Regions from separate parts of the Cupriavidus sp. 22TCCZM01-5 genome, predicted to be linked through region 3. Evidence: predicted binding sites of a transcription regulator. Region 3 holds the regulator's gene; each other region holds the start of a gene.
The links. Region 3 encodes FNR, which switches genes on or off when oxygen is low (the NO sensors DNR and NnrR bind a similar motif). Its sites were predicted from a motif close to TTGATNNNNATCAA; they were not measured.

Region 1: the regulator FNR is predicted to act here: its motif matches at 2,007-2,020, upstream of AC3FNH_RS30660 (potassium channel family protein).
Region 2: the regulator FNR is predicted to act here: its motif matches at 3,326-3,339, upstream of AC3FNH_RS26000 (hemerythrin domain-containing protein).
Region 4: the regulator FNR is predicted to act here: its motif matches at 1,645-1,658, upstream of AC3FNH_RS29610 (universal stress protein).

What each region holds. Positions count from the first base shown of each region.
Region 1 is NZ_JBYOJR010000052.1:17,022-24,888, reverse strand. It holds gene AC3FNH_RS30675 (hypothetical protein) at 1-96, shown strand, start outside; gene AC3FNH_RS30670 (hypothetical protein) at 182-463, shown strand; partial or broken gene AC3FNH_RS30665 (transposase) at 629-904, shown strand; gene AC3FNH_RS30660 (potassium channel family protein) at 1,052-1,981, opposite strand; gene AC3FNH_RS30655 (hypothetical protein) at 2,531-2,686, shown strand; gene AC3FNH_RS30650 (hypothetical protein) at 2,812-2,940, opposite strand; partial or broken gene AC3FNH_RS30645 (ACT domain-containing protein) at 3,063-3,404, opposite strand; gene AC3FNH_RS30640 (YidH family protein) at 3,456-3,794, opposite strand; partial or broken gene AC3FNH_RS30635 (c-type cytochrome) at 4,366-4,612, opposite strand; gene AC3FNH_RS30630 (SAM hydrolase/SAM-dependent halogenase family protein) at 4,943-5,695, shown strand; gene AC3FNH_RS30625 (LysR family transcriptional regulator) at 5,972-6,841, opposite strand; gene AC3FNH_RS30620 (zinc-dependent alcohol dehydrogenase family protein) at 6,953-7,867, shown strand, end outside.
Region 2 is NZ_JBYOJR010000034.1:72,199-80,065, reverse strand. It holds gene AC3FNH_RS26020 (BON domain-containing protein) at 1-142, shown strand, start outside; gene AC3FNH_RS26015 (SRPBCC family protein) at 252-656, opposite strand; gene AC3FNH_RS26010 (APC family permease) at 832-2,202, opposite strand; gene AC3FNH_RS26005 (lysozyme inhibitor LprI family protein) at 2,318-3,124, opposite strand; gene AC3FNH_RS26000 (hemerythrin domain-containing protein) at 3,433-3,996, shown strand; gene tolA (cell envelope integrity protein TolA) at 4,013-4,801, opposite strand; gene AC3FNH_RS25990 (hypothetical protein) at 5,047-5,217, opposite strand; gene AC3FNH_RS25985 (MFS transporter) at 5,528-6,766, shown strand; gene AC3FNH_RS25980 (hypothetical protein) at 6,770-7,495, shown strand; gene AC3FNH_RS25975 (fumarylacetoacetate hydrolase family protein) at 7,526-7,867, opposite strand, start outside.
Region 3 is NZ_JBYOJR010000002.1:192,436-200,302, reverse strand. It holds gene AC3FNH_RS03040 (heavy metal translocating P-type ATPase) at 1-656, shown strand, start outside; gene ccoS (cbb3-type cytochrome oxidase assembly protein CcoS) at 659-805, shown strand; gene ccoN (cytochrome-c oxidase, cbb3-type subunit I) at 944-2,392, shown strand; gene ccoO (cytochrome-c oxidase, cbb3-type subunit II) at 2,411-3,073, shown strand; gene AC3FNH_RS03020 (cbb3-type cytochrome oxidase subunit 3) at 3,077-3,241, shown strand; gene ccoP (cytochrome-c oxidase, cbb3-type subunit III) at 3,244-4,158, shown strand; gene ccoG (cytochrome c oxidase accessory protein CcoG) at 4,208-5,680, shown strand; gene AC3FNH_RS03005 (FixH family protein) at 5,765-5,980, shown strand; gene AC3FNH_RS03000 (hypothetical protein) at 5,977-6,222, shown strand; gene fnr (fumarate/nitrate reduction transcriptional regulator Fnr) at 6,271-6,996, opposite strand; gene AC3FNH_RS02990 (sulfite exporter TauE/SafE family protein) at 7,076-7,831, shown strand.
Region 4 is NZ_JBYOJR010000047.1:3,046-10,912, reverse strand. It holds gene AC3FNH_RS29620 (universal stress protein) at 1-641, opposite strand, end outside; gene AC3FNH_RS29615 (universal stress protein) at 680-1,519, opposite strand; gene AC3FNH_RS29610 (universal stress protein) at 1,747-2,202, shown strand; gene AC3FNH_RS29605 (DUF1488 family protein) at 2,235-2,513, shown strand; gene AC3FNH_RS29600 (CBS domain-containing protein) at 2,568-3,038, shown strand; gene AC3FNH_RS29595 (universal stress protein) at 3,049-3,885, opposite strand; gene AC3FNH_RS29590 (universal stress protein) at 4,355-4,798, shown strand; gene AC3FNH_RS29585 (DoxX family protein) at 4,859-5,284, shown strand; gene AC3FNH_RS29580 (MarR family winged helix-turn-helix transcriptional regulator) at 5,510-6,013, shown strand; gene AC3FNH_RS29575 (GntR family transcriptional regulator) at 6,381-7,157, shown strand; gene AC3FNH_RS29570 (Rieske 2Fe-2S domain-containing protein) at 7,236-7,867, shown strand, end outside.

The DNA of each region.
Region 1 (7,867 bases), on a different contig from region 3:
GCTTTCCGGGTGGGTGATCTTGGCGAGCTGGAAGCGCTGTTCCAGTACCCGAAGCCTATCAAAGACCTATTCCCGCTGGATTATGCAGTCTTGTAAAGCGACGACCCTTGGGCGGACGTCTTTCCGGTTGAGGCGGCCCATGGTTGAATGGTAACTGCCATTGTTTCTCCGAGGCTCTTCCATGGCCGCCACCACGTTCATCAATGGCCCGCTCGAGTTCGCGACTATTTTGATTCGCCACCACGGCATTCATAGGGGGCTATGGACCTTGAGCGTGAGTTTTCACGTCCAAGGCACGAATATCCTGGCGAAAGAGCCGGATGGCCGCGCTTTTCCAGGCGCCGTGGTTGCTGTCCAAGGCGTCGGCATCCGCGAGGTCGAGGTGCCGGACTCCCTGACAGTCGATGCAGTTGCGGTGAATCCAGCTCCCAGAACCGTCGCCACCAGCACGCGACATAAGTAGCGACTCGCCCAAGCCACGTCGCGGCACGCGCATCTCCTGATCAAAGCCTTCCAGATTGCCGCCGTCAGTTTTCGCGGCGCCTTGGAAGTATCCAAAGCATCGCACCGAGCACCTTGCCGCCGCTTTGGCGCGGTCTCCAAACGCAACGCGGCAGCCGGACAGGATGTGATCGAGCCACTACTGCCGCCACCGAAAGCTCGGCGCACCCGCTATCCCGGGCGCAAGCCGCTAGACGATCGGGCCGTGCTCACCGGCATTCTTTTCGTCCTGCAGTCCGGCATTCCTTGGGAGATGCTGCCCAAGGAAATGGGCCGCGGCTCCGGGATGAGTTGCTGGCGACGACTGCACGCCTGGCAGAAGGCCGGTGTTTGGGATCGCCTGCACGAGGTACTGCTAGCCAAGCTGCGTGCGGCCGACCGCATCGATTGGTCACGTGCGTCTCGCCGCCATCCACGAAGCCTTCCTGAAAATCGCCTGTTGCATCATCTGCTGGCGTCATCTCAGGAAGTCATTTTGTTAGGCCTTCTAAGGCGAAGTGCGCCGGGCGCGTTCTTCGCAAACGACCTCCGGCCCCTGGCTTGGCCGCATTCACGCGCGATTTGACGACTCTTTGGGGGTGGCCGGCAAGTCGCGGTCCACGGCTTCGCGCAACTCGTGCAGTTCCTTGCGCAGCAATGCCAGTTCATTGTGCAGGCGCTTGATGTCGGCGTGCATTTCACGACGCAAAAGCTTCTCATCCTCACCGATGAACATCGCCGCAATGCTGGCAAAGACCAGCGATAGCATGCCGTAGCCGAGCAGGACAACGAACATGGCGAAGATGCGCGATGCTGGCGTCGTCGGCGCTATGTCTCCATATCCCACGGTAGCGCTGCTTTCGAATGCCAACCATAGTCCCTCCGCATAACTATGTACCTGCGGCTCCAACCAATAGAACACCGCACCAGAGGAAGCGAGCAACATCGCGCCCAATGCGAATAGCAATAGCAATCGGTTGGGCGAGAAAAGATGCCTGAGGAAGAGCGCGGAACGAATGCCCACGACGCAGATGAAGGCTGCACGCAGCACCCATTCGAGCGAAGACCATGTGCTGGTGCCCCAGACAAGGCTCACTGCCGCGCCAATCAGGAGCAGAGCATCGAAGCGGTTACGAAGTAGGAATTGCTTCCATCGCCGACTCAAGAGCCAAATCAGGGAAAACGAGGAGACAAAGCCAGCGAAGATGATCAGGTAGAGCAGTCGCCCAATCCTGAAGAGAATGGGAGGACTCGCAACCAGATCAAGATAGAAAGCGGGAATCGCCAGCAGACTGAGTCCGAACAGGATCCATTGAATCCAACGCCAGGCCCGCACCGCCCGTGGATCATCGTGCGGGTCGACGCCATGCAATGCGATATAGCGAAAGCTACCGGTCACTCTTTGTTCCGCAGAAAAATTGTGCGCGATGGCAGACGCGAGGCCTGAGTACTGATTGCGCCGCCACGCATGATCGGCAATTAGCATGCCCGAGATTGTCATGCTAGACGAGAGCGTTGGCGTGCCATTGATATAGATCAGCTTGCTTGGCCTCACTATTCACGCCGCAACTCACGTTGGCACCAAGCACCCCGTCGCGGCCCTGGGGTTGCACATCGCGGATGTGGGCTGATCGGGAAATTGGGGCGTTCAACTTCGTTCCCGTCGGTTGGCACAACGTGCGAAGCATTATGCTATCGGTCGACCTCTCCGACTTGCCCCTCCTGCACGAGGAGGACACGGGCCACGCCCCGATCGTCGAGGGCGCCGGCGCTGTCGCTGCGCCCTCGCGGAGCCTGTCAGGTGCGGCCAGCGATCGAGAAACGGATTAACCGCGGCTGGCATCCCTCGGGCTGCGGAGACTTTGGCCTGGCCCTGGCAGGGCGCCGGGCTGTTTTCTGCCATGACCTCGCCGGCAGTTCGAAGCCGCGGCGCTGTTGCATGCGAAATCTAACCGCAGGCTCGAATTACCCCTTCGCTCATAGCATGACGTCGCGCGGTGCACTTACGTCGCCGCCGATGCGGGACTATTCCCTCCTCCGGAACATACCGATGGATCAAGCAATCTTTGCGGCAATGGCTTCAAGCTGGATTTTTTTGCTGAGGGAAGTTTGCGACCGAAGCGGGCACCCCACATCAGGGCATCATCTCACCGGTGATTGCAAACGTGACGCCACGATCCTTAAAACCGCCAACCGTGCGTCGTGAACGGAAAATCCGTATGGTGTTAGAAGCTTCGCACGTACGGAGCATGTAAGCGGCAACTCACTTCAACACAATGCCGCATGCTCCGCCGCGAAAAGCGGGGGAACTTGTGCGGCGCCGCCATCTGATTAGGCAGCAGCCTCCGTCCTGAAGACCGCCATCGCTTGCTGCATGTGAAGCGCCTGTTCTCGCAGCGACTGTGCCGCGGCGGCAGCCTCTTCGACCAGTGCGGCGTTCTGCTGCGTAACTTGGTCCATCTGCATTCTCACCGGCAAAAGTCAAGTGGATCCGCCGTTTCCATAATGTTTCAAATGAGCGGACCTCGCGTCCATAACGCAGGGACAGGTCTACATCGGAGCCAAGCGCCCCGCCGCAAGATTCAGCCCATGCCCAGAATCGTCATTGGCTTGTTCGCATCGTCGAGTGAGTCGACCGACACGTACGCGACAAACTGTACCCCAATGACGGAGGCAGAGAATCAGCGTAGATTGATGCCGCCTTCTGCAAGTTCGCGGGTCAGCTCTGCCACAATGCCGGGCCGGTCGCCGCCCAAATGCAGGCTGTTCGTGACATTGAAGCCGACCTGGGCCGCTGCGCGGATTTCCCAGTCATTCTGCAGCGGTGTCACGAACACGACACCGTTGCCGGGATCCTCCGGCGTGCGCCGCGCAATCGCGAACTGCAGGTCTGCGCCGGCATCGCGCAAGGTCTCCAGTACCTTCTGGCGTTGGACTTGGACAACTTCAAGGCAATCAGTGACCGCTGTGGGCATCTATGGGCCCACTACGATCGAGCCAAGCGCGAAGGCCCCGAGCGCGGCAATTACGATAGCAACCCAGTACCCCAGATTCCACTGCTGCGCCAGGCCCTCACGTTGCAACGCGTGAACGCGATGCCAATGTTGGACGACCGCGGCTATCAACCACTCGGTACCAATTACCACCATCGTCATTCCCACTCTCTTCGGCGACCATGTTGCACCAAGCCGGCCGACAACGGGTGTGCCACGCTGCCTGCCCAGGTACACGAAGAACTCTGCCAGGGTGAAGCCGAAGCTGATCATCGACAGGGAGGTGCGCAACCAGGCCATCAGCGTTCGCTCGAAGGCCAGAAAGCTTCGCTCTAGCGCGAGTCCGGTTCGTGTTCGCGACTGCAGCGTCTTCTCGTCAGACTCTGACGTGCTGCGTGCCAGGATTTGGCGCGGCTGCAGGTTCGCGATCGGAAGGGAGGGTCATGGGGAATCTCCAGGTCAAGGTCAGGCAATCTGACGGTTGCTTTGCGGGGCCGGGGTCGGGGTCGGGGCAAACTGCTCATCCCGGGAGGACCGTACCCGAACACCGTCCCCACAATCGCCGCGTGAAACCCAGCCAGTATCGGCGCCTTGGCATCCGTGACGATTCCTGATGGTGGCCGCCCCCGGGGATGACGTCCCGCAGGACATCACCACTGTTCCAGTGGGTTGACCACCAAGGGGGGCTATTGCGTCTGGGCCGGGTGTGGCGCAGTAGTTCTCCCACATGCCGCGCCCGGACTTTGCGCAAAAGGTCAACGACTGGCCCAAGGACAAAAAGCCTTCTGACGCGCGCTACTAAGAAGATTCTGGCGCGGGGACACTGCGTGGCGGCCGCAAAGCAGGAACCCGCCGCGGCGATCCGCAATAAAGCATCATCGCCACGGCCTCTGTTAATCTTGCCAATGCCACTTCCAGCCACCTTGTCCTCAGGTTTGGTCTCGCGTTTCTTCCTCGAAGTAAGGCACCATGGCTTTCAACTCTTCAGAATCCAAAGGCAAAGGCTTGGCGTTCATGGAGCGCTGGAAGCAGCCGTTGATACGCTCTTCAAGCGTAATCACCCTCCCCGCACGCGGCGTGTAGCTGGGGAAGAAGGCGGAGATGCCTACGTATGGAGAACCGTCGGTCACCGTGCCTGCGCGGGCAATCCAGTCGGCTCAAGCACGCATTCGAGCCGCCGCAACGAGCATGGCACAAAAGTGCCGCAAGGAGTATGTGCATTTATCAGGGGAAGACAAGGTAGCAACCATTGATTATTGGGTATTTTTCTACCGGCACCGCCCAAATGCTAGGGCCGGCTGTCCCCGAACTACGCCGCAGGAGCGCGCGTTGAACTGTCTCGGATCCCGTATTGGACCTATGCTTCAATGGCCTATTTGGAGAAGGGTGGACTTTCGGTGTACGAGCGTCCTCCCCTCCGCGCGATAAGTCCTTCGCTGGGCGACGCCGGGTTGGAAGGAGGCTGTGAGATGATCGCGCTGTTTACTGACTTTGGGGCTGATGACATCTATGTCGGGCAGTTGAAGGTTGCCTTACTGCGGCATGCGGCGGCCGGCACCACCATTGTCGATGTGCTCCACACCGCCCCGAATTGCGACCCGAGAGCAGGGGCGCATCTGCTCGCTGCGCTTCGAAGCTGGTACCCGCCCGATTCAGTTTTCCTGGCCGTCGTCGATCCCGGCGTTGGCGGCGAGCGGTACGCGGTCGTGCTGCAAGCCGATGGGCAGTGGTTTGTGGGACCCGACAACGGATTGCTCTCGGTGGTGGCCGCGCGCGCGGCGCACACCCGAACCTGGCGCATTACATGGCGGCCCGCAACGCTCTCCGCTTCCTTCCATGGACGGGACCTGTTCGCCCCGATGGCAGCCTGGCTCAGCCGTGGCGACCTGCCTGCCGACAAGCTGGAGGAAGCCGCTGGCTTGTGTGTGCGGTTGGGTGCGGACGATCTGGCCGAAGTTATTTACATTGATCACTATGGCAATGCGCTGACCGGGCTGAGAGTAGGTGCGGTACCCAGGACCGCGCGGCTAGCAATTGCAGAAAGCGATGTTGCCTATGCCCGGGTCTTCTCCGATGCTCAGGCTGGTCAAGCCTTCTGGTATGAGAACTCGATCGGGCTGGTAGAGATAGCAGTGAGTCGCGGTAGCGCCGCGACACAGCTTGGTGCGCGTGTCGGGAATCCAGTTCACGTGGCCGGGACCAGCGGCGGGTTGGAGAAGTAGGACCATGGCAACTTCCGTGGCGTCCGGCCCAGCGCTCATGCAGCAGCCGGCCGAAGTAGGAAAGTGCGATAGACGATCGCGCCCTCGGTGCGGGCTTCATGATTGTTAACTCACTCGGAGCGGTACAGTTCTCGGCGCACGGATTGTCCTCGGCACATCCCATAATAGAAGGGAACAGGCCGCATTGGAGATCGCTCGCGAACTCGGTGAGCCAGGACGAGGCTTCCTGATACCCCGCAGCCCCAACAGGCCGACTCCGTGGGCTGGCATGCCCGCTCATCGCCCCCCGAGGCACTCGACCGTCAACGCCATGAGCGCGCGCAGCCGCGCCAGCCGCCGCAGGTCCCGATGGCATCCTAGCCAAACATCGCGGCCCGGCGGCGCGTCGCCCAGGTCGATGCGCCGCAACCCCGGCGTGGCATCGCCAAGCGGGCAAGGCAGTACGGCAAAGCCTCCGCGTTCAGCACACATGCGCGCCTGCACGCCCCTGTTGTTGCTGCGGAACGCAATGCGCGCCCCGGGCAACATCCGTGTGGTCCACGCTACATCGGGCAACTCGCCAAAAGCACTGTCCATGCTGATGAGTGCAATACCATCGCAATCCCGTGCACGTGGCGTCTCGACGTCAACATGACCGTACAGCGCATACTCCATGTGCATCAGCTTGCGCTGAATGACATCGGGCTCCTCGAACGGCGTGATGCGGAACGCCAGGTCGGTCTCGCGACGGGCGAGGCTGTACTGCCGGGAATCCGTCACGAGTTCCACTGACACGCGTGGGTGCTGCGCCAGGAAACGCGCAAAGACCGGGGTCAGCACATGGATCCCGAACCAGTCCGACGACGTCACACGCAGCAGGCCGGTCAGCGCATTGTCCGTTCCAGCCAGGGCGCGCGTCAGGCCAAGTGCCTCTTCCTCCATCCTTTCCGCGTAGGCGAGTACCGCGTTCCCCTCTTCGGTCAGGATGAATCCGTCGCTGGTGCGATGGAACAGCATGTGGCCGACCGACGCCTCAAGCGTACGCAGGCGCCGCCCCATCGTCGGCTGGGTCAGGCCGACCTTCCTCGCCGCCGCGCCTAGGGTTCCCGCACGCGCGATGGCCAGGAAGATGCGCAGGTCGCTCCAATCTGGGCTTTCTTCATGCATTTTTGATTGCCGACTATTCAGTATTGTCAATTTACATGCGATTCCGCATGAACAATGATGATTCCATCGTTACGCCCATCCCACGTCCCGGGGGAGAAAGGAGATCACAATATGTCCATGCAGGCGCTGGTGCTGAAGCAACACAACGGCCCCCTCGAACTCACTACCGTCCCGCGTCCCGAACCCGCTGCCGGTCAGGTGCTGGTACGCATAGTGGCAAGCGGACTGAATCCGCTCGATACCAAAATCCGTTCTGGCAGCGCGGCGCATGCGGAACACCCGCCGCCGCTGGTGCTGGGCATCGACATGGCGGGCACGGTCGATGCTGTCGGCGACGGCATCACCACCTTCCGGCCGGGAGACGAGGTGTATGGCATGACCGGTGGCGTCGGCGGCATCCAGGGATCACTGGCCCAGTACGCGGCAGTCGATGCGGACCTACTGGCGCACAAGCCCACCAGTCTGTCGATGCGCGAAGCGGCCGCGTTGCCGCTCGCTTTCATCACAGCCTACGCGGGAATCGTGGATGGCGCGCACCTGCAAGCCGGGAAGACGGTACTCGTGCAGGGTGGTGCTGGCGGCGTTGGCCACGTGGCTGTGCAACTGGCGCATGCGCTCGGCGCGCACGTCTTCGCCACCGCCAGCGAAAAAGACCTGGAGCTGGTTCGGCAACTCGGCGCCACGCCGATCGACTACCGCGCGCAGTCCGTGGAGGACTATGTCGCGGCCCATACGCAGGGCGAAGGCTTCGATCTGGTGGTCGATACAGTTGGCGGCGCGACGCTCGATGCGTCATTCGCGGCGGTGAAGCACTTCGGCCACGTCGTCAGCGCGCTCGGCTGGGGTACGCATGCGCTGGCACCGCTGTCGTTCCGCGAGGCCACCTATTCCGGCGTATTCACGCTTTACCCCCTGCTGACCGGCAAGCTGCGCGCGCACCACGGCGAGATGCTGCGCGAGGCCGCCCGGCTGGCCGAGGCTGGCAAGCTGAGGCCGGTGGTTGACCCGCGCCGCTTCGATCTGGGT
Region 2 (7,867 bases), on a different contig from region 3:
CCAGAAGTACTACATCGAAGAACTGGTGGATGACACCTATGGCGTCCGCGAAGTCAACAACGACATCCGCGTGCGCCGCGATGCCGGCAGCCCGTCGCAACCGGGCAGCGGCGAGGTGACGGGCAGCACCTGGCGGGCCTGACCCGGGAGCCGGTCGCCGATGCCGCTAATGCGCGGCGTCCCCAGGACCAGGTGCTGGCGCTCCAACGTCAGCCTGGTCCTTGTTGCGCTTCGCCGGCTCGCGTCTGCCGCTAGTGCGCTTCGACATGCTTCTTGAAATTGTTCAGGATGCTCTGCCACCCGCTTTGCTGTTGCTCGACCGGATACTGGGATTCGGCATCGAAACTCACGCGCACCGTAACGCCCTGCGGCGCATCCGAGAATTCAACCTGCGCGGTCCGGTCGCCAAAGGCATACTCGATCAGCTGGTGTTCCACGATCTTCGTGTAGGTTCCCGCAAAGTCGAACCCCATGCTGCCGTCCTTCGCTTCCATCCGCGAGGAGAAGGCGCCGCCAACCCGCAGGTCGACCGTGGCGGCAGTGGTATGCCAGTCGTCGGAAGCGGCATTCCATTGCATGATGTCTGCCGGCGTTGTATAGGCTCGCCACACCTTCTCCATGGGGGCTGCCACGGCGGCTTCTACCTTGATCTTCATAGTCTCCCCTGATTAGTCAATCTTGCTCCCTCATGCGCCCCGCCGGAGATGTCGAGCGGGTGGTGATCGTCTCACCTTCCGAGCTGGTTCAGCGGTGCATAGTACCTCGACTCGCGCCAGTCTGGCACTGTATCCCTGGCGGGTTCCGGGACCGGCGAGCACGGCAAACGGTGACTCATGCCGCGGGCGTCGTCCGGATATTTTTGCCATTCAGCAGCAGCGGGATGGCCCCGATGGCAATGCCTCCCATGCCGACCACATTGGTGACCCAGTCAAAGGTCGGAATGCTGTAGAGCGCGATGAAGAACAGGAATATCCCGCTCGCCGATGGCCAGATGACGTGGCTCACGGCAAGCCACGGTCCGCGCACCAGCATCTTGCGGTAGTACCAGCCACAGGCGAGTCCGGTCAGCCCGAGATAGAAACAGATCTGGAAGCCGATGGCGGTGATCGAATCGTGCAGGATGACGTTGATCGTCGGCAGATAGGACGACATGAACAGCAGCGCGAGTCCCGTGATCCAGATGAAGAAGATCGCGATGTACGGCGTGCGCCAGCGCGGATGCAGGCGCGCAAAGCGGGGATGGAGGGCGCCATCGCGGCTCTTGGCAAAGAGGGTTCGCGTGAACTGCAGGATCTGCGTCTCGACCGTGCCAACCGTGCTCAGCAAGACCGCGATGATCGCGACATAGCCCCACGCGGGCCCGAAGAGCTTCTCCGCGATGGCGAAGATGATGTTGGTGTTGTAGTGCTGGATCTCCGCATCCGACAGGCCGATCAGCGTGATGACGATAAAGACGAGGAAGAACGCCATCAGGAACACCATCGACCAGAACGCGGCACGGCCCGGGATGCGGTTCGCGTCCCGCGTCTCTTCGCTCAGGTTCATGGTCACGTCCCAGCCATAGAAGAAGAAGATCGCCACCAGGGCGCCGTTGGCGAACAGCCTTGGCGAGAATGCGAAGGGCGAGAACCACTCCAGCGAGAACGGGTGTTGCGGCGCGCGCGGGAACATGAAGAAGCTCGCGACGATGATCGCGAGCAGGATGACGCCTTCGATGACCGTCATCAGCACTTGCACGTAGCTGGTCAGCTTGATGCCCTTGACCACGATCGCGCTCACCACCGTGAGCCACGCGGCCGCGATCAGCGTCACGTAGTGCACGTTATTCATCTTTGGCCGGTCGAAGATGAGCAGCGTGGCGTTGGCTGCCGGGATCATGGCGGAAACCATGAACACGCAGCACAGCACCAGCAGCGCCCAGCCGGCAAAGAAGCCCAGCGTGCGCCCGAACACCATGCTCACCCACGAGTAGGAGGTGCCGGCGCTCACCAGGGCGCGGTTCATGTTGATGAATGCATACGCAATGCCGAACATGACGAGACCGCACACCAGGATGCTCGCCGGCGCAAGCGTGCCGGCCGTCCCGATGATCGTCGAAGTCGTGATCTCGACGCTGTAGGCAGGCGCCGTGCCGGCGATGCCCATGATCACCGACTCGACGATGCCCAGCGAATCGGCATTGAGCTTGGAGGGTTCGTCCATGGGCGTGCGACTCGCGGTCGGCATTGATGGACCGACTTTTACTCCGTGCGGGGGGGACTGGCAAGAGGGATGGCGTCCGGCCGGGCGCAGCCCCCGCCCGCCAGCTGGCAGGCGCTCACGAGCGCGCCTGCTTCAGTGCGTCGATGCGCAGGCGATAGCTTTGCAGCAGGCAGGCCTTGTCGCTACACCGGTTACGGGAATCACGAAGCCAGTCGCGCTGATCCGCACGCAGCCGCGCCTTGTTCGCCGATGCCTTCAGCTTCTGCTCGTAAAGTCCCGCCAGCGCCTTATCGGCGCGGGCCAGTTCCGCATCGCCGCAAATCAGCTGGGCGGGAACGGAAATAAGCTGGCTGCAATCAAAACTGCGCATCAACGCTGCCTTTGCCTCGCTTTGCGTTTCCAGCAGCCCCGCCTTGCATAGCCCCTGCAAGGACCGGCAAGCGACATTGCGCCGGACCCACGCCATGTCTTGCGCACCATACTGCTTGACGAACTGATTGATGGCGGCGTGGCTCACCCCGCGTTGCATGGCGTTTGCCGCGATGATCTCGTTGCAAAGCGAGTCCGCTGCGTAGGTCTTCCCGTCGCGCCGGTAGCAGCTGTGAAACCCCAGTTGCCCGCTGCCAACGACGCTGCGTCGCTCGCCGGAAGCAAACAGGATGGAAGCGCAAGCGGACGCGCACCTTGCGTTATCCGGAACGGCAGTATAGACGCGGACCTTGTCCATGGCATCGACCATCCGGAACGCGGCTTCGACATTCCCCCCTGGACTATTCAACACGAGAGGCACAAGTCCCTCGCGATCACGGCCGGCCATCCTGGCGACGGCGAGGAACCGGTCAGCGTCACCGTCCTGGATCTTCCCTGCGCCGATGATCATCTTCAGATCCAGCTGGGGTTGGTGGTAGATCTTGAATTCCATTCCCGACACCACACCCGGGGACACCAGCACGGCGAGACAAAGCCCGCGGAGCCAATCCCGGATCACGAGCCAAACCCCCACGCACTCCACTACTGGGTGCTCAGTGCTGCGCATAGAGTCTCCTCGAAATACGAAGGGAGCGAAGACTGGGAGCCAGCCCGCCATGGACGGCTTCGGAGGGGTGGGGTCATCGGCAGTCCCTTGATCCAGATCAGAATGATCTCCGGATAGAAGCATAGGGTTCAAGCACGAGGCTTCGATACGACGTGGCCTCAAAGGCGACCGAACTTAATCGATGGAGCCCCGCCATGGCCACCGCGTTTTCCACCTGGCATGAAGACCATGTCCATTTCGCCCGGCTGCTTGACCTTCTGGAAAGCCAGGTCATCCTGTTCAACCGGGGGGAGCGGCCTAATTACAGCCTGATGGGGATGATTATCCATTACATGCGAACGTTCGGTGATCGCATTCACCATCCGCGCGAGGATCTTGCCTACGAACGGCTGCTTGAACGGGATCCTGACATGCGCCCCGTGGTCGGCCGTCTCCAGCAGGAGCACCGCGTGATTGCGACAGTCGGCGAAACGCTGCTGGAGCGTCTCAATGAAGCCGAGTGCGACACGATCAGTTCTCGCGCGGCACTGGAGGCGGCCGCGGCCATGTACCTTGTGTATTACCGCAATCATCTCTCGACCGAGGAGCGGTACGTCATGCCGCGCGCGGCGCAGTTGCTGACGCCGGAAGACTGGGATGCCGTCGACACCGCGGTGCCGGCCAGCGCAGATCCGCTCTTCGGGCAGGAGGTCCATCCGCGCTTCGCCAGCCTTCGCGAGCAGATCGAGAGCGAGGCGCGCATGGCCAGCCACGGCTAGAGACCTACGACCGCCGCTACGAGCTACCCTGGTCCTTCGGCCAGAACGTGATCCGGATCTCGGGCGGGGCGACACCGTTCTCGTCGCGCGGCAACGGGTCGGAGAGCGTCACCGCGCGCAGGACGGCGTTGTCCCAGCCGGAATTGCCGCTTGACTTGGCCAGCCTGGCGGACAGGATCGATCCGTCGGGTGCCATGCGCACGGCGACGACGGCGGCCGGATTGCCGTTGATGTCCTCTGCGAAGATGATGTTCGGCTTGACCCGCTGGCGCACGCGCTCGGCATAAGCGGAAGAAGGCTTCCCGGAAGTACCGGTGCCGGTACTCGCGTTGGCCCCCCCCGCCTGCGCGCGCAAGCGCGACAGTTCGCTGGCCCGTTCGGCATTGGCGGCCTGTCGCTGCGCTTCCTGTGCCTCCCGCTGCGCGGCCTTGCGGGCGGCCTCGGCGCGCGCCTGCGCATCGTGCTGCGCCTTCTCTTGTGCCTTTTCCCTGGCCTTCTGTTCGTCCTGGGCCGCGCGCTCGGCCTTGCGCGCCTTTTCCTGCAGCGCGATATCGGCGTTCTCTTGTTCGACCGGCTTCACGCTCGGCGCCGGTTTGACTTCCGGCTGACTCTCGGGCTGACTCTGCACGGCCTCCGGGATGGGGTCCCACATTTCGGCGGAAACCCCTTCCGGCGCCGTGCTGCGCCAATGCACGCCGTAATAAAGCAGCGCCCCCAGCAGCAGGTGCATGAACAAGGCTGCCAGGAAGCAAATCAAGGTCCCCCGTTCCCGCACGGGCTGAAAGGGAAATGCACCGGTCTGCATGGATCACCTGCCTCGCCGCTGTTCGCCGTCGGGATGGCCCGCCATCTCCTACGATGCGACGTGCGCGCCCGGCCAGTCCGGCTTCCGTTCAGGCGATAAAGCAGGACAGGCCCGAAGGGCCGCACCCCCAGACACAAGTACATTCTACGAAGTGCAGCGCAAGAGCGGGAGTGATCCGGATAGCCGGCGAAGCCAGGGCCGGGACCGGTCGCCGGCGCGCCAGGCAGGCCGCCGGCCGGGCGTGGCTATGAAGGGTCTTTGGTGCGAGTGCGGGACACGGCAGCCATGATGCCGAGGCCGAGGATGACCAGGCATGCAATGCCGATATAGACCGAGGCCAGGCCCGCGACCGACAGTCCCCAGGCGATCCCGCCCACCAGCACCAGCAATCCGATCAGATAGAGCGCGAATGACATAAGGTTTCTCCGGCAGTGAGTCGGATAAGGTCAATGTAGATCCCGGTGTATCGCTGGGGCATCGGAGGCAGGCGCGCCGGCGCGTAGGCGGGTTCTGACTTCCGGTGTGCCGCAACCGCCACGCAGGCGCTGCCGCGCGCGCTTTCGCCGGACTGCGTGCGGCGCATCAGGCACTGTCTGCAGGAAATGACGTTTTCCGTCACAATGCGGCCTCGCGCTGCGCCGGAGCGCGCTGGCAACGCATGAGGCGGGACGCAGAATCCCGCCCGCCAGCGAGCAGCGACTGGAACAACAAGACTTCGCGCTCCCCATGACGGCTCCGCACGGCACACCCGATACGCTCCCCGCTTTCTGCAGCAACCCGACCCTCGCGCCCGCCCAAAGCCGCCGCGCCCTGCTCGCGCTCGGCGTGGGCAGCTTCGGCATTGGCACCGGCGAATTTGTGATCATGGGCCTGCTGCCCGACGCGGCGCGCGATCTGGCCATCTCAATCCCGCAGGCCGGCCACCTGATCAGCGCCTATGCGCTGGGCGTGGTCATCGGCGCCCCGCTGCTCGCCGTGCTGGGCGCGCGCTGGCCGCGGCGCAACCTGCTGATCGCACTGATGGCCGCCTTCGCCGCCGGCAATTTCGCCAGCGCGGCCGCGCCCGCCTACGCCTCCATGCTGATTGCGCGGCTGCTGACCGGCTTTCCGCACGGCACCTACTTTGGCGTGGCAGCCCTGGTGGCGGCCGGCCTGGTCGCTCGCGAGCGCCGTGCCCAGGCGGTCGGCCTGGTCATGCTGGGGCTGACGGTGGCGACGCTGGTGGGCGTGCCGATTGCAGCTACCGTCGGCACCTGGCTGGGCTGGCGCGCGGCGTTCCTGATCGTGGGATCCATCGGCGCGCTCACGGCCTGGCTGGTGTGGTGCTGGGTGCCGTTCTTCCCGGGCGATCGCCGCGCGAGCCCCCTGCGCGAGCTGACGGCGTTGCGGCGCAAGCAGGTATGGTTGACGCTCGGCATCGGCGCCATCGGCTTTGGCGGCATGTTCGCCGTATTCAGCTACATCAAGCCCACCATGCTCGAAGTGGCACAGTTGCCGGCAAGCGCCATTCCGGTGGTCCTGGCGCTGTTCGGCGTGGGCATGGTCGCCGGCAACCTGGCCGGGGCCTGGCTGGCGGACAAGGCCCTGACACCGACCATCGGCGGCGTGCTGGCGTGGTCCGCGCTGGTGCTGGGCGCGTTCACCGTGACGGCGCCGCATTCGTGGCTGGCCAGCGCCAATGTGCTGCTGATCGGTACTGTCGTGGCACTGGGGCCGGCGCTGCAGATCCGCCTGATGGACGTGGCAGGCGACGCCCAGACCCTGGCCGCCGCCCTCAATCACTCGGCGTTCAATTTGGCCAATGCGCTGGGCGCCTGGCTTGGCGGCGTGAGCATCGCTGCCGGGCTGGGCTGGACTTCTACCGGCTGGGTCGGCGCGCTGCTGGCGGTGGGCGGCCTGGCAGTGTTTGCCTGGTCGGCGCTGGCCATGCAGCGCGGCGGCGCGACCCTGCCGCAGGCTTCCTGATCCATGCCGCCACGTTCCGCGGACGCCCTGACGTCATTCTTCTGGAGCGGCGACGCCATCCGCAGCCGGAGCGTGAGCGGGATCGTGCTGTCCGGCACACTCGACGTTCCGGAGCCGCCGGCGCGGCTGCTCGCCGATTGGGCCAGGGAAATATCGCGCCATATGACCCTGGACGTGGGAGATGTCGAGGTCATGCCGCTTGCCCGCGCGCGGGCGCGATGGCCCCAGTACTCGCACTGCGTGCGGGCCGTGGCCGACTGGACGAGCAGGCTCGGGCTGCCCGGCGTACTCGCCTCCAGCGAGGTTGCCCTGATGGTCTGCCGCGGCGCGCGGTATCACCACGACGGCGAGCAGTATGGCGGCGCGGCCTTCTGCAACCTGTTCCTGAGCGAAGACAAGGGCCAGGACGTACATTTCCCGGCACTGGACCTGCGCATCCCGCTGCGCCGCGGTACGGCCCTGGTATTCGACACCTGCCAGCCTCACGGCGTGATTCGACGCGGCAGCCATGGCTTTGACGAGGCCGACTTCCCGGGCGACCAGGATTGCACCCAGCTATTCCTGACCTGGGAGCTTCCCATCGAGGATGCCCATGTCGCACGCGCGCTCGATATCGCCTTCGACACCGCCCCGTCCGCCTCGGCCACCATGAGCGAGGAGCAAGTCTGGCTGCATGGCGAACGGGTCAGCGTCCGCCAGGAGTCGGGGCGGTGGCGCCGCGCTGACTAGGCAATCCAGGCCGGGGCCGAGCCGCGCCGGTCAGAACTGGATCGACGCGTGGCCAATGCCGTCGAACTCCGCCGTGACCAGGTCGCCCGCCGCAGCGGGCAGGATCCCCACCCAGGTTCCCGTAGTGACGATGGTGCCTGCCTTCACGCGCTGGCCATGGCTCGTCGCGTGGCGCAGCCAGGCCCCGAGTCCGTACGCCGGATCGCCGAGGGCATGGGTACCCTTGCGCTCGAAGCTTTGCGCGCCAATCCGGACATGGCAGCGTTGCGCCGCCCAGTCGCGCGCCTCGTAAGGACGCCACTCGCCGAGTACGAGCGCGCCGTGTGCCTGCAAGTCCGCAAGCTTCAGCAGCGCCGGCGCATCGGTGAACTG
Region 3 (7,867 bases):
GCAGGTCTAACGTCACGGCGGCGATGCGGGAAGCGGACGCCGCACGGATTCCTGGCGCGACGCAAGTATGGCTTGGCGCGGAAGACGGCATGCTGGCCGTGTTCGATCTGTCCGACCGGGCACGAGAATCGACTCCGCAACTGCTTGAAGCGCTGCGCCGATATGGCGCGCGTTGCCATCTGGTCAGCGGCGACAGCGTCGCGACGGTGCAGTGGTGGGCTTCCCACTTCGGCATGGAGTGCGCCCGCGGCGCGGTATCCCCCGAAGGCAAGCGCGAGTATGTCGCGCGGCTCCAGCGCGAGGGCGCCGTGGTGCTGGCTGTGGGCGACGGCATTAACGACGCGCCCGTGCTGGCACAAGCGCAAGTGTCCATCGCCATCGGCAGTGGCGCGCCGCTCGCGCAGGCAGGGGCTGACGCCGTCCTGACGCACGGAAATGTGGCCGAAATCGCCCGGGCGATCGAGCTGGCACGGCAGACCCGCCGCGTGGTGCGGCAGAACCTTGGCTGGGCCTTCTTCTACAACGTGCTTGCCATCCCGCTGGCGGCCTCGGGTTTTGTCACGGCATGGATGGCCGGAATTGGCATGTCGGTATCGTCGCTGCTGGTGGTGGCCAATGCCTGGCGCCTGCTGCGCGCGGACAGAAAAGGAGTCTAGGAATGGAAACACTGTACCTGCTGGTGCCCATGAGCCTGGTTCTTGTCGTTGTCATCGCCGGTGCCCTCTGGTGGGCCCTGCACGCCGGCCAGTACGACGATCTCGACAGGCCCGGGGAAGCCATTCTGCTGGACAACGACAAGCCCTGAAAGGGCGCCGCCGACTTGCCGTGCCGAGATAGGTTCAAGGGGGCACCTGTGCAACTTGATAAAGATCAACGCGGCAAGAGCGCTGGTTACATACAGTCACAACGTCAATCGGTTTATCTTTCTTATGTGGGGGTCTGAATGGATGTCTCAGCCGCGTCTTCACGCGTCGACACCTTCAATTACGGCGTCGTAAGGCAGTTCGCTGTCATGACGGTAGTCTGGGGGATCGTCGGCATGGCCGTCGGTGTGCTACTGGCAGCACAGCTGATCTGGCCGGATCTCAACTTCAATACGCCATGGCTGTCATTCGGCCGGCTGCGGCCGCTGCATACCAATGCGGTGATCTTTGCCTTCGGCGGCAGCGCGCTGTTTGCGACCTCGTACTATGTGGTGCAGCGTACCTGCCAGGCCCGCCTGTTCTGCGGTCCGCTTGCGGCCTTCACGTTCTGGGGCTGGCAGTTGGTGATCGTCGCGGCTGCCATCACGCTGCCGCTTGGCATCACCAGCTCGAAGGAATACGCCGAACTGGAATGGCCGATCGACTTGCTGATCACCGCCGTATGGGTGGCCTATGCCATCGTCTTCTTCGGCACCATCGTCAAGCGCAAGACCCGGCATATCTACGTCGCCAACTGGTTCTTCGGCGCGTACATCCTGACCATCGCCATCCTGCATATCGTCAACAACATCGAGATGCCGGTGTCGATGTGGAAGTCCTATTCCGCCTACGCTGGCGTGCAGGATGCCATGATTCAGTGGTGGTACGGCCATAACGCCGTCGGCTTCTTCCTGACCACCAGCTTCCTGGGCATGATGTACTACTTCATCCCGAAGCAGGCGGAACGGCCCATCTACTCGTATCGCCTGTCCATCGTCCACTTCTGGGCGCTGAACTTCACCTACATGTGGGCCGGCCCGCACCACCTGCAGTACACCGCACTGCCTGACTGGGCGCAATCGCTGGGCATGGTGTTCTCGCTGATCCTGCTGGCGCCGTCCTGGGGTGGCATGATCAACGGCATCATGACGCTGTCGGGTGCCTGGCACAAGCTGCGCACCGATCCAATCCTGAAGTTCCTGGTCGTGGCGCTGTCGTTCTACGGCATGGCGACGTTTGAAGGCTCGATGATGTCGATCAAGACCGTCAACGCGCTCTCGCACTACACGGACTGGACCATCGGACACGTGCACTCGGGCGCGCTGGGCTGGGTGGCGATGATTTCCATCGGCTCGCTCTATTACCTGATTCCGCGCCTGTTCGGCGAGAAACAGATGTACAGCGTGCGACTGATCGAGTGGCACTTCTGGATCGCCACCATCGGCGTGGTGCTCTATATCGCCTCGATGTGGATCGCCGGTGTGATGGAAGGCCTGATGTGGCGCGCCACGCAGCCGGACGGCACGCTGACCTACGCATTCGTTGAGGCGGTCAAGGCGAAGTATCCGTTCTACCTGATCCGTCTGCTTGGCGGAATCTGCTTCCTGTCCGGCATGCTGCTGATGGCCTACAACGTCGCGAAAACCATCATCGGCAAGCGCGCGGTGGATGCGCCGATTCCGGCCAGCATTCCTGCCTCTGCCCACTGATCCATCAGGATAGAAACGATGTCCGAAAAACAAAGCTTCTTTTCCCACGAAACGCTGGAGAAGAACATCGGCTGGCTGATCATCTGCACGATCCTGGTGGTCAGCATTGCCGGCCTCGTGCAGATTGTGCCGCTGTTCTTCCAGCATTCCACGACCAAGCCCGATGTGGGCATCACGCCGTATTCGCCGCTTCGGCTGATGGGCCGCGATATCTACATCCGTGAAGGCTGTGTCGGCTGCCATTCGCAGCAGGTTCGCACGCTGCAGGCCGAGACGGAGCGCTATGGCCATTTCTCTACGGCGGGCGAGTCGGTCTACGACCATCCGTTCCTGTGGGGGTCCAAGCGTACCGGGCCCGACCTCGCGCGCGTCGGCGGACGCTACTCCGATGACTGGCAACGCATTCACCTGCGCAATCCGCGCGATGTCGTGCCGGAGTCGGTGATGCCGTCCTATCCATGGCTTGAAAAGGCGCAACTGCCGACCAACGACATCCAGGCCCGCATGCGCGCGCTGGTGCGACTGGGGGTGCCGTACACCGAGGCGGAAATCGCCAAGGCGCCCGAAGAACTGAAGAACAAGAGCGAAGAGGATGCGCTGGTCGCCTATTTGCAGGGACTCGGCACCAACCGTCGCAATGTGCGTGTGGACGCGGCCGCAGCCGCGCCCGCGAAGGAGTAAGTCATGGCAATGCTGACTGCTTTTGCCACGGTCGTGTCGATGGTCGTATTCCTGGGCATCTGCTGGTGGGCCTGGTCGAATGGCCGGCAAGCCGCCAACCAGGAGTCCGCCATGCTGCCGTTCGCACTGCCTGACGAGACCCACACAACATCGAGCCGGAATACCTAGTCATGAGCGATTTCTTTTCCGATTTCTGGAGCTACTACATCGCCGCCATCGCGCTCGTCGGCATCGTCTGGTGCGTGTGGCTGCTTTTTTCCCAACGCAAGGTCACGAAGGTTGTCAACCCCAGCGATGACACCGGCCATGTCTGGGACGGCGATCTGCGCGAGCTGAACAATCCGCTGCCACGCTGGTGGATGTGGATGTTCCTGCTGGCTTGCATCTTTGGCCTGGCCTACCTGGTCCTCTATCCGGGACTGGGCTCCTATGCCGGTGTGCTGAAGTTCTCCACGCAAGGGGAACTGGCCGCGCATCAGCAGGCGCAGGAGAAGCTGCAGCACGATGTCTACGCCAAGTACCTGAACATGGACATCAAACAGGTCGCGGCAGACCCGCAGGCGCGCGAGATCGGCCAGCGCCTGTTCCTGAACTACTGCGCGCAATGCCACGGCTCGGACGCGCGCGGCAGCCGCGGCTTTCCCAACCTGACGGACCATGACTGGCTCTATGGCGGAGAACCCGAGACGATCCAGCAGACCATCACCAAGGGCCGCAATGGTGTGATGCCGCCGTTTGCCTCGACTGTTGATGGCAAGCTTGCAGCGGATGTGGCGCAGTATGTGAGGTCGTTGTCTGGCCTGTCGTTTGACCCGATCCGTGCATCGCGCGGCGAGAGCACGTTCAAGTCCACGTGCGCGGCATGCCATGGCGCAACCGGCAAGGGCAACCAGGCACTCGGCGCGCCGAACCTGTCCGACAATGTTTGGCTGTACGGCAGTTCGGAAGGCAGCATTGTCGAAGCCATCCTGAAGGGCCACAACAACCGCATGCCGGCGCACGAGGAGATCCTGACTCCCGAGCGCATCCGCATGCTGACGGCCTACGTCTGGGGCCTTTCCAATACCGGAGGCTCAGGACAATGACCACCGACTCAGGTCCGGGATGCGCGATCGCGGCTGAAGGAGCGCATCCATGAATGCACCCGGGACAGAACCACTGGCCCGCGCGGCCGGCCCGCAAGGGCCGGCGTCGTCGCCTGTCGAAACCTCCGACGAAACGCTCTACGAGGTTCGACGCAAGATATACCCGCGCTCGGTGACGGGCGCGTTCTCCAACTGGCGGGTCTGGATGGTACTCCTGACCCAGCTTATCTACTACGGCACGCCCTGGCTGCAATGGAATGGCAGACAGGCCGTGCTGTTCGACCTTGGCGCGCGCAAGTTCTATATCTTCGGACTGGTGCTCTGGCCACAGGATGTCATCTATCTTGCCGTCCTGCTGGTGATTTCCGCGCTGGCGCTGTTCCTGTTCACGGCGATTGCCGGCCGGCTTTTCTGCGGCTACGCGTGTCCACAGACGGTCTACACCGAAATATTCATGTGGATCGAGCGACATGTCGAAGGCGACCGCTTCGCGCGGATCCGCCTGGACGGTGATCCCTGGAGCGCGCGCAAGTTCCGCCTGAAGGCTACCAAGCACTCCCTGTGGATACTGGTCGCGCTGTGGACGGGCTTCACGTTCATTGGCTACTTTGCGCCGATCCGTGAGCTTGGCGGCCAGGTGCTGAGCTTCTCGCTGGGTCCGTGGCAGGCGTTCTGGATGCTTTTTTACGCCTTCGCCACGTGGGGGAATGCAGGCTTCATGCGCGAGCAGGTCTGCAAGTACATGTGTCCGTATGCGCGGTTCCAGAGCGTGATGGTCGACCGCGACACCTATGTGGTCACCTACGACGTCGGGCGCGGCGAGCCGCGCGGCAGCCGGTCGCGCAAGGTGGATCATCACCAGGCCGGGCTAGGTGACTGCGTCAACTGCAGCATCTGCGTGCAGGTGTGCCCGACCGGCATCGATATCCGTGACGGGTTGCAATACGAGTGCATCGGTTGCGGTGCCTGCATCGATGCATGCAACCAGGTCATGGACAAGATGGACTACCCGCGCGGGCTGATCCGCTATACGTCCGAGAATGCCATGCGCAAGGCGCTGTCGGCCGCTGCGGCGCGCAAGCGGCTGGTGCGGCCGCGGACCATCATCTACTCGATTATCTGGCTGGTGATGGTTGCAGGTTTCGTGGCTTCGCTTGCGCTGCGCACGCCATTGAAAGTGGACATCATCCGCGACCGCGGGGCGCTTGGGCGTGAGGTGGACGGGCGCTGGATCGAAAACGTCTATCGACTGCAACTCATCAATACCACCGAGGCGCCCATGCGCATCAGCGTGAAGGCCGAGAGCGACGAACTGAAGAACATGACCGTCGAGTACGATCCGGACGCGCAGGCTCTGGCGCCGACATCGAACAGGCTGGTGCCGATCCGGATTCGCGTGCCGATCGACGATGCCGCGCAAGGTACGCACAAGATCAGCGTGACAGTGACCAGCGAAGGTGCGGGGCAAGGTAGTGCGCAAATCAGGCAATCTACCAGTTTCATCGTGCCACGCAATTTGTGATGCTAAGGGCGGCACGGCGCGTCGGCGCTGTGCCGTACCAAACCGCGAGCGCCTCGATGAGGCGTTGACGAAGGGGGCAAGACGATGCAAGAAAGCAATCCGTGGTGGAAAGAGCCGTGGCCGTGGCTGCTGATGAGTGGCCCGTTGCTGGCCATGGTGGCTTGCGGCGTGACTATCTGGCTGGCTTCCACTCATCCTGACCGGCCAGTGGTCGATGGTGTGGCCCGGCATGGCCTGGTTGTCGAGAAGGTGGCAGGTGCCTCGGGCAGTGCCAAGGCACCGCAAGCGAGGCAGCCATGAGGCTGCGCTGGCTGATGTGGGTACTGTGGCCGGCGTTCCTGATGGCCGGGGTTGCCACGGCAACTGTGTTTTCCGTGGTGGACCCTGGTGACCTGAATTTCTTCGGTCAGCCGATCGAGGCCTCGCGCGAGGCGGTCTATACGATCGGTTTCCTGCTGGCCTGGATATTCTGCGCATTGTCCAGCGGACTGACGCTGTACACCATGCCGACAAAGCTCAGCGAAACGGACGAGCTGGAGTAAGAAGCGGCAGGAATTGACCGCCTTGCCACGCGAGGCGGTCAGATGGCCTCAGCAGGAGCGGCTGTAGACTTGCTTGATGCCCGCCATGTCGACTAGCTTGACGTGACGTTGACGGATCTGGATCAAGCCGGCCTCGGCAAATCGTGAGAACAGACGGCTGACCGTTTCGAGCTTCAGACCCAGGTAGCTGCCGATTTCTTCCCGGCTCATGCGCATGACGAACTCGGTCGACGAATACCCGCGGGCGGACAAGCGCTCGGACAGGTTGATGAGGAACGCGGCAAGCCGCTCCTCGGCGCGCATGGAGCCAAGCGTGACGAGCATGAGCTGGTCATGCGAGATTTCCTTGCCCATCAGGCGCAGGAACTGCTGCTGCAACGATGGCAGGTCGATGGACAGCGACTGGAGATCGGCCAGGCGAACGACGCATACCTCCGTGTCTTCGAGCGCGGTGGCATCCGAGGCGTGCTGCATCTCTCCCAGGCCGTCGAGGCCGACCACTTCGCCTGGCAAGTGGAAACCGGTGATTTGCGAGCGGCCGTCTTCCGTGGTGACATGCGTCTTCAGGGTGCCGAAGCGAATGGCATAGACCGCAGTCAGCGGATCGCCCATGCGGTAAAGGGTTTCGCCCTTGTGGACACGGACACGTTCCTGCACCAGGGTGTCCATCTTCTGCAGGTCCTGCTGGCTCATGCCCACCGGCAGGCACAATTGCCCCATGCCGCAAGTGGAGCAACGGGGCGACATCTCGGTGACGGGGATGGATGTTAGCAATTGGAACCTGCAGTATTGGAGCGGCGAGGGCGCAATACGTGCATTTTAACGCGCGATGTGATGCGGTAGGGAGTTGCAGTTGACTTTTGGTGTGCTACTCAGTGTTTTCATGCTCGCCTTGCTAGGGGGCTTCCACTGCGCTGCCATGTGTGGTGGCGTAGCGCTGGCTGTCGAGCAACGCGCCGCCGGCGTACCCGTTGCCGTTGTGCGGCGCCCACAGGACTGGCTCGTGGAGCTCCTTGTCATGCATGTCGGGCGTATTTCCACCTACATGCTGCTTGGTGCGCTGCTGGGCGCCTTGGGGGCGACGGCCTGGCGTCAGGACTATCTGCCCGTTCAGCGCTGGCTGTTCGGAGTCGGCAGCGCCTTGCTGCTACTGTCTGGCTGGCGCTTGATACGCGGCGAGGCCTTTACCATCGTGTGGCTGGAGCGCCTCGCGGCGCGTGCGGTTAGCGCCAGTGCCGCCGGCATGGCTCGATTGGGCAGAAAGACGACGGAAGCCAAGGCTCGGCGGGGCGGCCTGGCACGCCGCTATGGGATGGGATTGGCTTGGGGTTTGGTGCCCTGCGGCATGGTTTATGGGGCCCTGGCCCTTGCATTGCTGGCCGGAAATGCGCCCTCGGGGGCGCTGGTGATGGGCGCCTTTGGCCTCGGTACGTTGCCTAATCTGCTGGCGCTGTCGAGCTTTTCGGGGCTTTTGCGCGCCTGGTCGCGCCGGAGCTGGGTAAGGGTCGGGGCCGGCTTGGCCGTCATGGCATTCGGTGCATTGGGAATCGGCCGAGCGGTGTTGTTGCCACATTCCCTGGCAGAGCATGGGTTCTGCCTGGTGTTCTGAAACCACTCCATACGCTCTGGCGCCGCGCGGTGGTTG
Region 4 (7,867 bases), on a different contig from region 3:
ATGACGCCATGCCGCATCAGATAGTGCCTCAGGCCGGCAACTGGCTCGCTGTTCGCGTCCGGGCTTCCCTTCTCGTCCCAGACGGCAAGAATCGTCACCTTGCCGGCACACAGCAGCAGCGGCATGGCGTCGGCGACCGCGCGTGCCGCTTCACGGCCGCCATCCCAGGCGATTACCACATGTCCGCCGTGCAGCCGCGCCGGTTGTGGCGGCACGAGAAGCACCGGGCGGCCGGCATTCAGCAGCACCTGCTCCGCGATCCGCTGCATCTCGCTGTCCCCGGGGGGCAGCATGCCTGCCAGAACGATGATGTCGGCAACGCGTCCTTCCTGCGCGAGTACCCAGCCGGGTTCATCCTCCACGACATGGTGCGTGAACGGCGTGCGGTGCGCCGACCGGGCGACTGTTTCACTAAGCAGTTCGCCGGACGCGGCGGTGTGCGCAAGGCGTCTGCGGCGCGCCTGCTCGGCGTGGCTTGCGGCCTCCTCACCAGCGCGGAAAAGCGGGCCCAGACTGACGCCGGTTGCGCTGACGCCAACCAGGTGTCCGCCAAAACGCGCCGCGAGTTCGGCGGCCATCCGGATGCGCGCCTGACAGCCCGCATCGCTACCGAGCGCGACCAGCACAGTCCTGTATTCCATGGCCTGTCCTTTTCAGACGACTGGATTGGTGTTCTCCGTCAATGCGACAGAAGCACCGGTACGGTCATCGACGCCAGGATCGTACGCGTCACGCCGCCAAGGACCAGTTCGCGCATCCGTCCATGCCCGTAGGCACCCATGACGATCAGGTCCGAGCCCAGGTCCGCAGCCCGGGACAGCAACATCTCTCCCGTATCGTTGCCGGCGTCTGTCTCGATGTCATGGAGTTGCGCCTGCACGCGATGCCGGCTCAGCCACTCGACCGCATATCGCGCGGGAGAAAGCCAAAGGTCGGATGAGACGTCCGGCTTGCCCCACGAGACCACGTCCACCGACTCCGCGCGCCGCAGGAAGGGCAAGGCGTCGTGAATGGCCCGGGCAGCTTCCCGGCTGCCGTTCCAGGCAACCAGGATGGTCTTGCCAACCTTGGGAAACGCGCCCGCATAGGGCACGACCAGGGCCGGCCGTCCGCACTGCAACACCACGGACTCGACGAAATGAGGGTCGTCGAACGCCTCGTTGTCCGCCGGATCGCGCTGGCCGAGAACGATCAGGTCCGCCGCGTGGGCATCTCCCTGTACGGTAGCCGCCGTTGCCCACTCGGTCGTGCGCCACTCGGTCGGGATGACAAGCCCGTCCGTTGCGCCCAGGAATGCCTGGTGAGCCATTTCACCGGCATGACGTTGCCACTCCTTGTAGGAAGCCAGGTAACGGTCACCGTCCATCAGGTAACGGGTTGACCTTGGCTCCGGCTCTCCCAAGGCCAGCAAGCCAATCAGCGTTGCCTGATACTCCACCGCCAGTTGGACGGCGAGGTGCAGACGCTGGTGCATGTGGCGGCTGGCGTCGAGGTGAACCATGATCGTCGCGTAGTCCATGGAGAAGCTCCTTGTAGCGGCATGGCAGAGCCGCCCTTGCAATCTAGACGCCAGCGACAGCCTGGACTTGTCACACATCAAGCTTCATGGCGAAGGCCCACCGGTTGCCAGACGCAAGCGCCCGTTTGACACACATCAAGCCGGTCTTCCCCGCGCAGCCTAGCCTTGATTCATGCCGACCGGTGCCTCCGCTGTCAGCCTGGCTCCCTGTCTCGAGAGGTCTCAGCATGTATCAGCGAATTCTCGTGGCTGTCGATGGCAGCCAGTCAGCCTCGCTCGCGGTCGACCAGGCCATCATTCTTGCCAAGGCGACCGGCGCGGAAGTCAAGGCGCTGTTCGTGGTGGATGACAACGATCTCTTCCTCGACTTGAAATACAGCGATCCGACAGACCTACTGGAGAAGGTCATGACCTACGGCCAGGCGACCCTGACCAGGACAGTGGACCGCTTCCGGGCCGCCGGGATACCTGGCGTGACACACCTGATCGAGCGCACGAACACCCTCGGACTGGTCGCCGACACCATTGCCGCGGAAGCCGACAAGTGGAAGGCCGACCTGATCGTGCTCGGGACGCATGGGCGGCGTGGCTTTCGGCGCACGGTCATGGGAAGCGTGTCCGAAGGCGTTATCCGCAGGACATGCTTGCCAGTCCTTCTGACCCGAAGCGAAGCGGAACGCTGACGGGTCAATGACCTGAACGAAGGGTGGCTGTCATGAGTCAGATCGTCTTTCTCAACACCGAGCCGGCGTATTGCCCCGGAGGTCCAAGCCTGCAATGCGCGGCGCAGATCGATGGGTGTCATGCGTCATATGAGATAACAGCGGAGGCGCTGGAAGACCACTTTGGCGCCCGCTCCTATCTCCGTGAAGACCTCATCCCAGCCTTCCTGAACCATCGCAAGACGATCGAGGGAGTCGCTCGCGGCGTGTTCGAGATGACCGGCGCCTGTCACATCGTCCTGCATAGCGGGCACTTCCGGTTTGCCGCGTAGACGACGTCATGCCGCAGGCGCACAAGGGGCGAAGCGCGTGGGAGGGAACTAAAGATGAAAGTCGACGAGATCTGTTCACGCGGCGTGACTCACATTGCCATGACCGGCGGCCTTCATGAGGCTGCAAGGCTCATGCGCGACCACTGTGCCAGCGCACTGCTCGTCACGGATGGCATGCCGGGCCGGCTGTACGTCAGGGGACTGGTGACGGATCGGGACATCGTTGTCCATGGCCTCGCCGACGCCGACGGCTTCAGCGACAAGACCGTGGCCTCGGTCATGACGCAAGGTGTTCTTTCGATCGAACGGGACGCCCATGTGGGCGAAGCGCTGCGCACCATGCTCGCCCACGGCGTCCGGAATCTCGCGGTGGTAGGCGAGGACCGCGCGCTATTGGGGGTACTGTCCATCGATGAAGTCATCTGCGCGCTGGTTTCGGATATGGCCCTGGTGGCAGGCATCTTCCAGCGCGCGCGGACTGGCGACGCGCGCCATACCGAGCAGCCGCGCCTCTACCTTTTCTAGGATGCTGTTTTCAGTGCGAGAACAGCACCGGGACCGTCATCGATGCCAGCAAGGTCCGCGTCACCCCGCCCAGCACCAGTTCCCGCATGCGTCCGTGCCCGTACGCCCCCATTACGATCAGGTCCGCATCGAAATCCGCTGCCCTGGACAGCAGGAGTTCACCGATTGTCAGGTCGGATCCGCCCGGGCCATGCTCGACTCCCACGGTCACGCCTTGTTGCTCGAGAACACGTGCCGCGTGCCCCACCGGTGTGGCATCGGGACGCATTTCCTTGGCCGCAGTCGGCGCGCTCAGAATGCGCGCCTGTGCCCCCGCGATAAGTGGCAAGGCGTCATGCAGGGCTCGCGCGGCTTCGCGGCTGCCGTTCCAGGCGATCATCACGCGGGCGCCTGTCGCGGAGAAACTTCCGGCGCAGGGAACTACCAGGACAGGCCGGCCGCTCTCCAGCAGCAAGGCTTCGAGAATCTGTCGCGCGACGGGCCCCTCAGTGCCGTTCTCATCGTACTGGCCAGCCACGATCAGGCCGGCCTCGCGCGATTCACGCAGCACTGTCGACAGCGTATCGTGCTCCGCAGCGCGCCACTCGGCGCCGGCGGACAGTTGCTGTGTCGACTCACAGAATGCCTGACGCACGCGCTCCCTGACCAGCCGGCGCCGCTGCATGTCCTCTTCGACAAACTGCCTGGCATTCTCCATCAGGTAAAACCAGGCGGGGTCGGGGATGAAACCCGCAAACAGCCCTATCAGGGGACACATATTGGATTGCGCCAACTGCGAAGCCAGCGCCAGACGCTGGTCGGAAGCCTTGCTGCCGTCCAATTGAACCAGAATGCTGCTGTAGCCCATGTTCACTCCTTCACGCCAGAGCGGGCCTGACCATGACCTGGCTCCGACTACTGCCTGGCCAGGAGAACTGGCAGGCTGGTTTTCGCTCTGACCCCGCTGGCTAACGCGCAGCACCTCACAACTACACTAGGTCGCACGCGCCGCCAGGAGTTGGGCTGGATCAAGTTATTCACTGACGACTGCACTGACCAGCCAGAGTCGGGTACGCGAAGAGGGCATCGCCCAGCCACGATCGTCCTGCAAGGCCGCATCGACTGAGCACGCGGATTGACATGCATCAATGCCGGGGCGGTTTGGCTTCCTACGATCCAGTCATGGTCAGGGAGAGCGATTCCCGGCAGACGGTGTTGACCCTGCGCGGGCGGGCGAAAGCGGCAAGATCGCCTCATGGACGGGTGTCGCGCCGTACCCTATCGTTACCATGGCGGCTCGTGAACAGGCAGGGCTTCCCACTTGTAGGAGACTGAGCATGTACTCAAAGATTCTGGTTGCCATTGACGGTAGTGAGTGTGGCGAGCGGGGCCTGGAAGAGGCGATCGGCGTGGCACGCGCCTGTGACGCGGAACTGGAAATTGTTCACGTCATTGACGGCGGCTATGAGTTGGCGGAAGTGCGGGCCGGGCTGGTCAGGGAAGGGCACAAGCTTCTCGCGCAGGCACAGGCAAGAGCCGAATCAAGCCAGGTGCGCAGCCACGCGATCCTGATCGACGAGATCCTGGCGATGGGTGACGTCGGCAACCAGATCCGGAAGATCGTGGAAGACAGCCACGCCCAGCTCGTCGTGATCGGAACACACGGCCGCAGCGGGATTCGTCGCATGCTGATGGGCAGCGTGGCTGAAAGCCTCGTACGCCATTGCAGCGTACCGGTCCTGCTTGTCAGGGCTCATAAGGACACCGAGGCTGCGTCCTAGCCGGCTGTGTCGGTCCCGGCGACGGCTTCGCTGACGCTCATTCGATTTCGGAGTACGGTCATGTCCACGACCACCATTTCCATCACGCCGACAACCGCTTCGCGGCTCTACTCGGTCGGCCGGGCCCTTCTTGGCTCGCTCTTCCTGATCTCCGGTTTCCTGAAAATGGGCAGCTTTGCGGGCTACTCCGCCTGGATTGCCAGCGCTGAACTGCCGTTACCGAATCTGCTGTTAGTGCTGACCATCCTGATCGAGATTGGTGGCGGTTTCGCCCTCATTTCGGGTTGGAATGCGCGGTGGGGCGCGCTGCTCCTTGCACTGTTCCTGGTGCCCACGACGGTGATCTTCCATGGCTTCTGGCGCGCCGATTCCGCAGACGTGATCAACCAGATCAACCACATTCTGAAAAACGTCTCGATCTTGGGCGGTATGCTGGTTGTATTCACGGTTGAGTCAACGCGGAACCGGAACGGACCCGCGGCCTGACCGATGGCTCAGGAGCAGCTGGGCGTGCTGCGGGCGCCAGATGCCCGTGCGCGGCCAATTCTTGTGATTTTTCCTATCTCAATGACCGATGGTTCATCCATTGAGTCAATTTGATATCAGCCTACCTGCAAATGGCATATCATTGACAGCTTGGAAACGCCTACGCGATTGCCTTGACTGGCCCCCTTGAGGAAGGGCAGCACCGAGGCAGGACAGATTACAAGAATGAGACGCCAGACCATGAAGGCATCCCGGGCGCAGACGCCCGAGAAGACGAGGGAGGGGGCGCCGTCGCCGGCGCAGGCACCTGCGGCGCTGCCCAGTCGGTTGCCTTACCTGATTGGACGTACCGACCGAATCGTCAAGCGCCGCCTGGGCGAGGTGCTGGCCCCGCACGGGCTGACCCTACCGCAGTTCACGGCGCTCTCCGTCTTGCACGCGCGCGGCCCGACCTCCAACGCGCAATTGGCCGAGCGCTCACTCATCTCGCCTCAGTCAGCCAATGAGGTGGTCAAGACGATGGAAGCGCGTGGCTGGATCGTGCGCCAGCCGGACCCTTTGCACGGGCGCATCGTGCTGCTCAGCCTCACCGAGAGCGCACGTGATTTGCTGCGGCAATGCGACGACACAGTTGCACAGATGGAGCGCGAAATGCTCGAGGGAATCGACGCCGCGCATGCGGTCATGCTGCACGAACTGCTGCAAAAGTGCGCGCGCAACCTGCGCTGATATACGACCCTTGCGCTGGCCGTCGATCTTGGGGTGGTCGTACTTGAGTGCGCATGGACCCAACGCCCTTTTTGCAAGCTTCTTGTTCGTGATGTCGAAGCGGTCTGCATGCCTGGTTCCGGCTTGCCCGAGGGGTGCTTGCTGAAGCACCCCCGCGCCTCAACGAGATCCGCGCGAACCGTTGTTGTATCCAACTCGCCGTCAGAGGTCCCTTCATACCCTGAAATCCAGGTAATTTTCCCCACGTTTACCCTTAGTTTTTCGATCTTTTTCTTGTCATCCTCCGGCAAGCTGAATACAGTCTGTATCCAACAAAGCGATTAAAGGCCGCCTGGTCCTGCGCGGCTCGCCCCACGGAGACATCCTGATGGACACGGACAACCACAACCTCAGCGACAGCAAGGCGGGCACCAGCACCTCCCAGGCCGTCCGCGCCCTGCTCGGCCTGCGCGAGCTGGTTCTTGGCGGCGAGTTGCCGCCCGGTGGACGCATTTCGGAACTATGGGTTTCTGAGCGCCTTGGCGTGTCGCGCACGCCAATCCGCGCGGCGCTGATCCGGCTGCAGGAGGAAGGGCTCGTCGAGCCGATCCCGTCCGGCGGCTTCGCGGTGCGCTCGTTCGACGAGAACGAAATCAGCGACGCGATCGAACTGCGCGGCACGATGGAGGGCCTGGCCGCGCGCCTCGCCGCCGAGCGTGGCGTCAGCACGAGCCTTCTTAACGCGATGCGCGACGTCATCGCGCAGATCGACAGCGCGCTGACCGGTGAACTGACCGCCGTGAAGTTCTCGCAGTACGTGGACCTCAACGCGCGCTTTCACCAGTTGCTGGCCGAGGCCTGCGGCAGCGCGCTCGTCGCGCGCCAGATCGACAAGGTCACGAGCCTGCCGTTCGCTTCCGCGAGCGCCTTCGTCATGGTGCAGTCGATCGACGAAAGCGCGCGCGAGATGCTGCTGCTCGCGCAGTCGCAGCACTGCGCCGTGGTCGAGGCCATCGAACAGCGCGAAGGCGCGCGTGCCGAGGCGCTGATGCGCGAGCACAGCCGCATCGCCAACCGCAACCTGAAGTTCGCATTGCAGAACCAGCAGGCAATGTCACAGGTACTTGGCGGTAGCCTGATCCGGCGCGCCGGCCGCACCGCCTGACCCGCACCCCGGGTCCCTTCACCACCCTCTTCGTCAACCAAAGGATCCTGGCGCCTCGCGCGCCGGGAGGGGAAAGTCATGTTCCTGAAAAACACCTGGTATGTCGCCTGCACGCCCGATGAACTCGCAGGCAAGCCGCTCGGCCGCACGATCTGCAACGAGAAGATGGTGCTGTACCGTGATGGAAATGGCAGCGTCGCCGCGCTCGAGGACTTCTGTCCGCATCGCGGGGCGCCACTGTCACTGGGTTTCGTGCGCGACGGGCAACTGGTCTGCGGCTATCACGGCCTGACGATGGGCCGCGATGGCAAATGCAAGGCAATGACCGGTCAGCGCGTGGGCGGCTTTCCATCGATCCGCAACTACCCTGCCGTGGAGCGCTACGGTTTCGTCTGGGTCTGGCCCGGCGATGCCGCGCTCGCCGATGACACGCTGATCCCGCATCTCGAATGGGCGGTGAGCCCCGAGTGGGCGCATGGTGGCGGCCTGTACCACATCGGCTGCGACTATCGCCTGATGATCGACAACCTGATGGACCTGACGCACGAGACCTACGTGCACGCGTCGAGCATCGGCCAGGCCGAGATCGAGGACGCCGCGCCGGCTACGCGCGTGGAGGGCGACTCAGTGATCACGAGCCGCCATATGGAAGGCATCCTGCCACCGCCGTTCTGGGCCGCCGCGTTGCGCGGCAACGGTCTTGCCGGCGA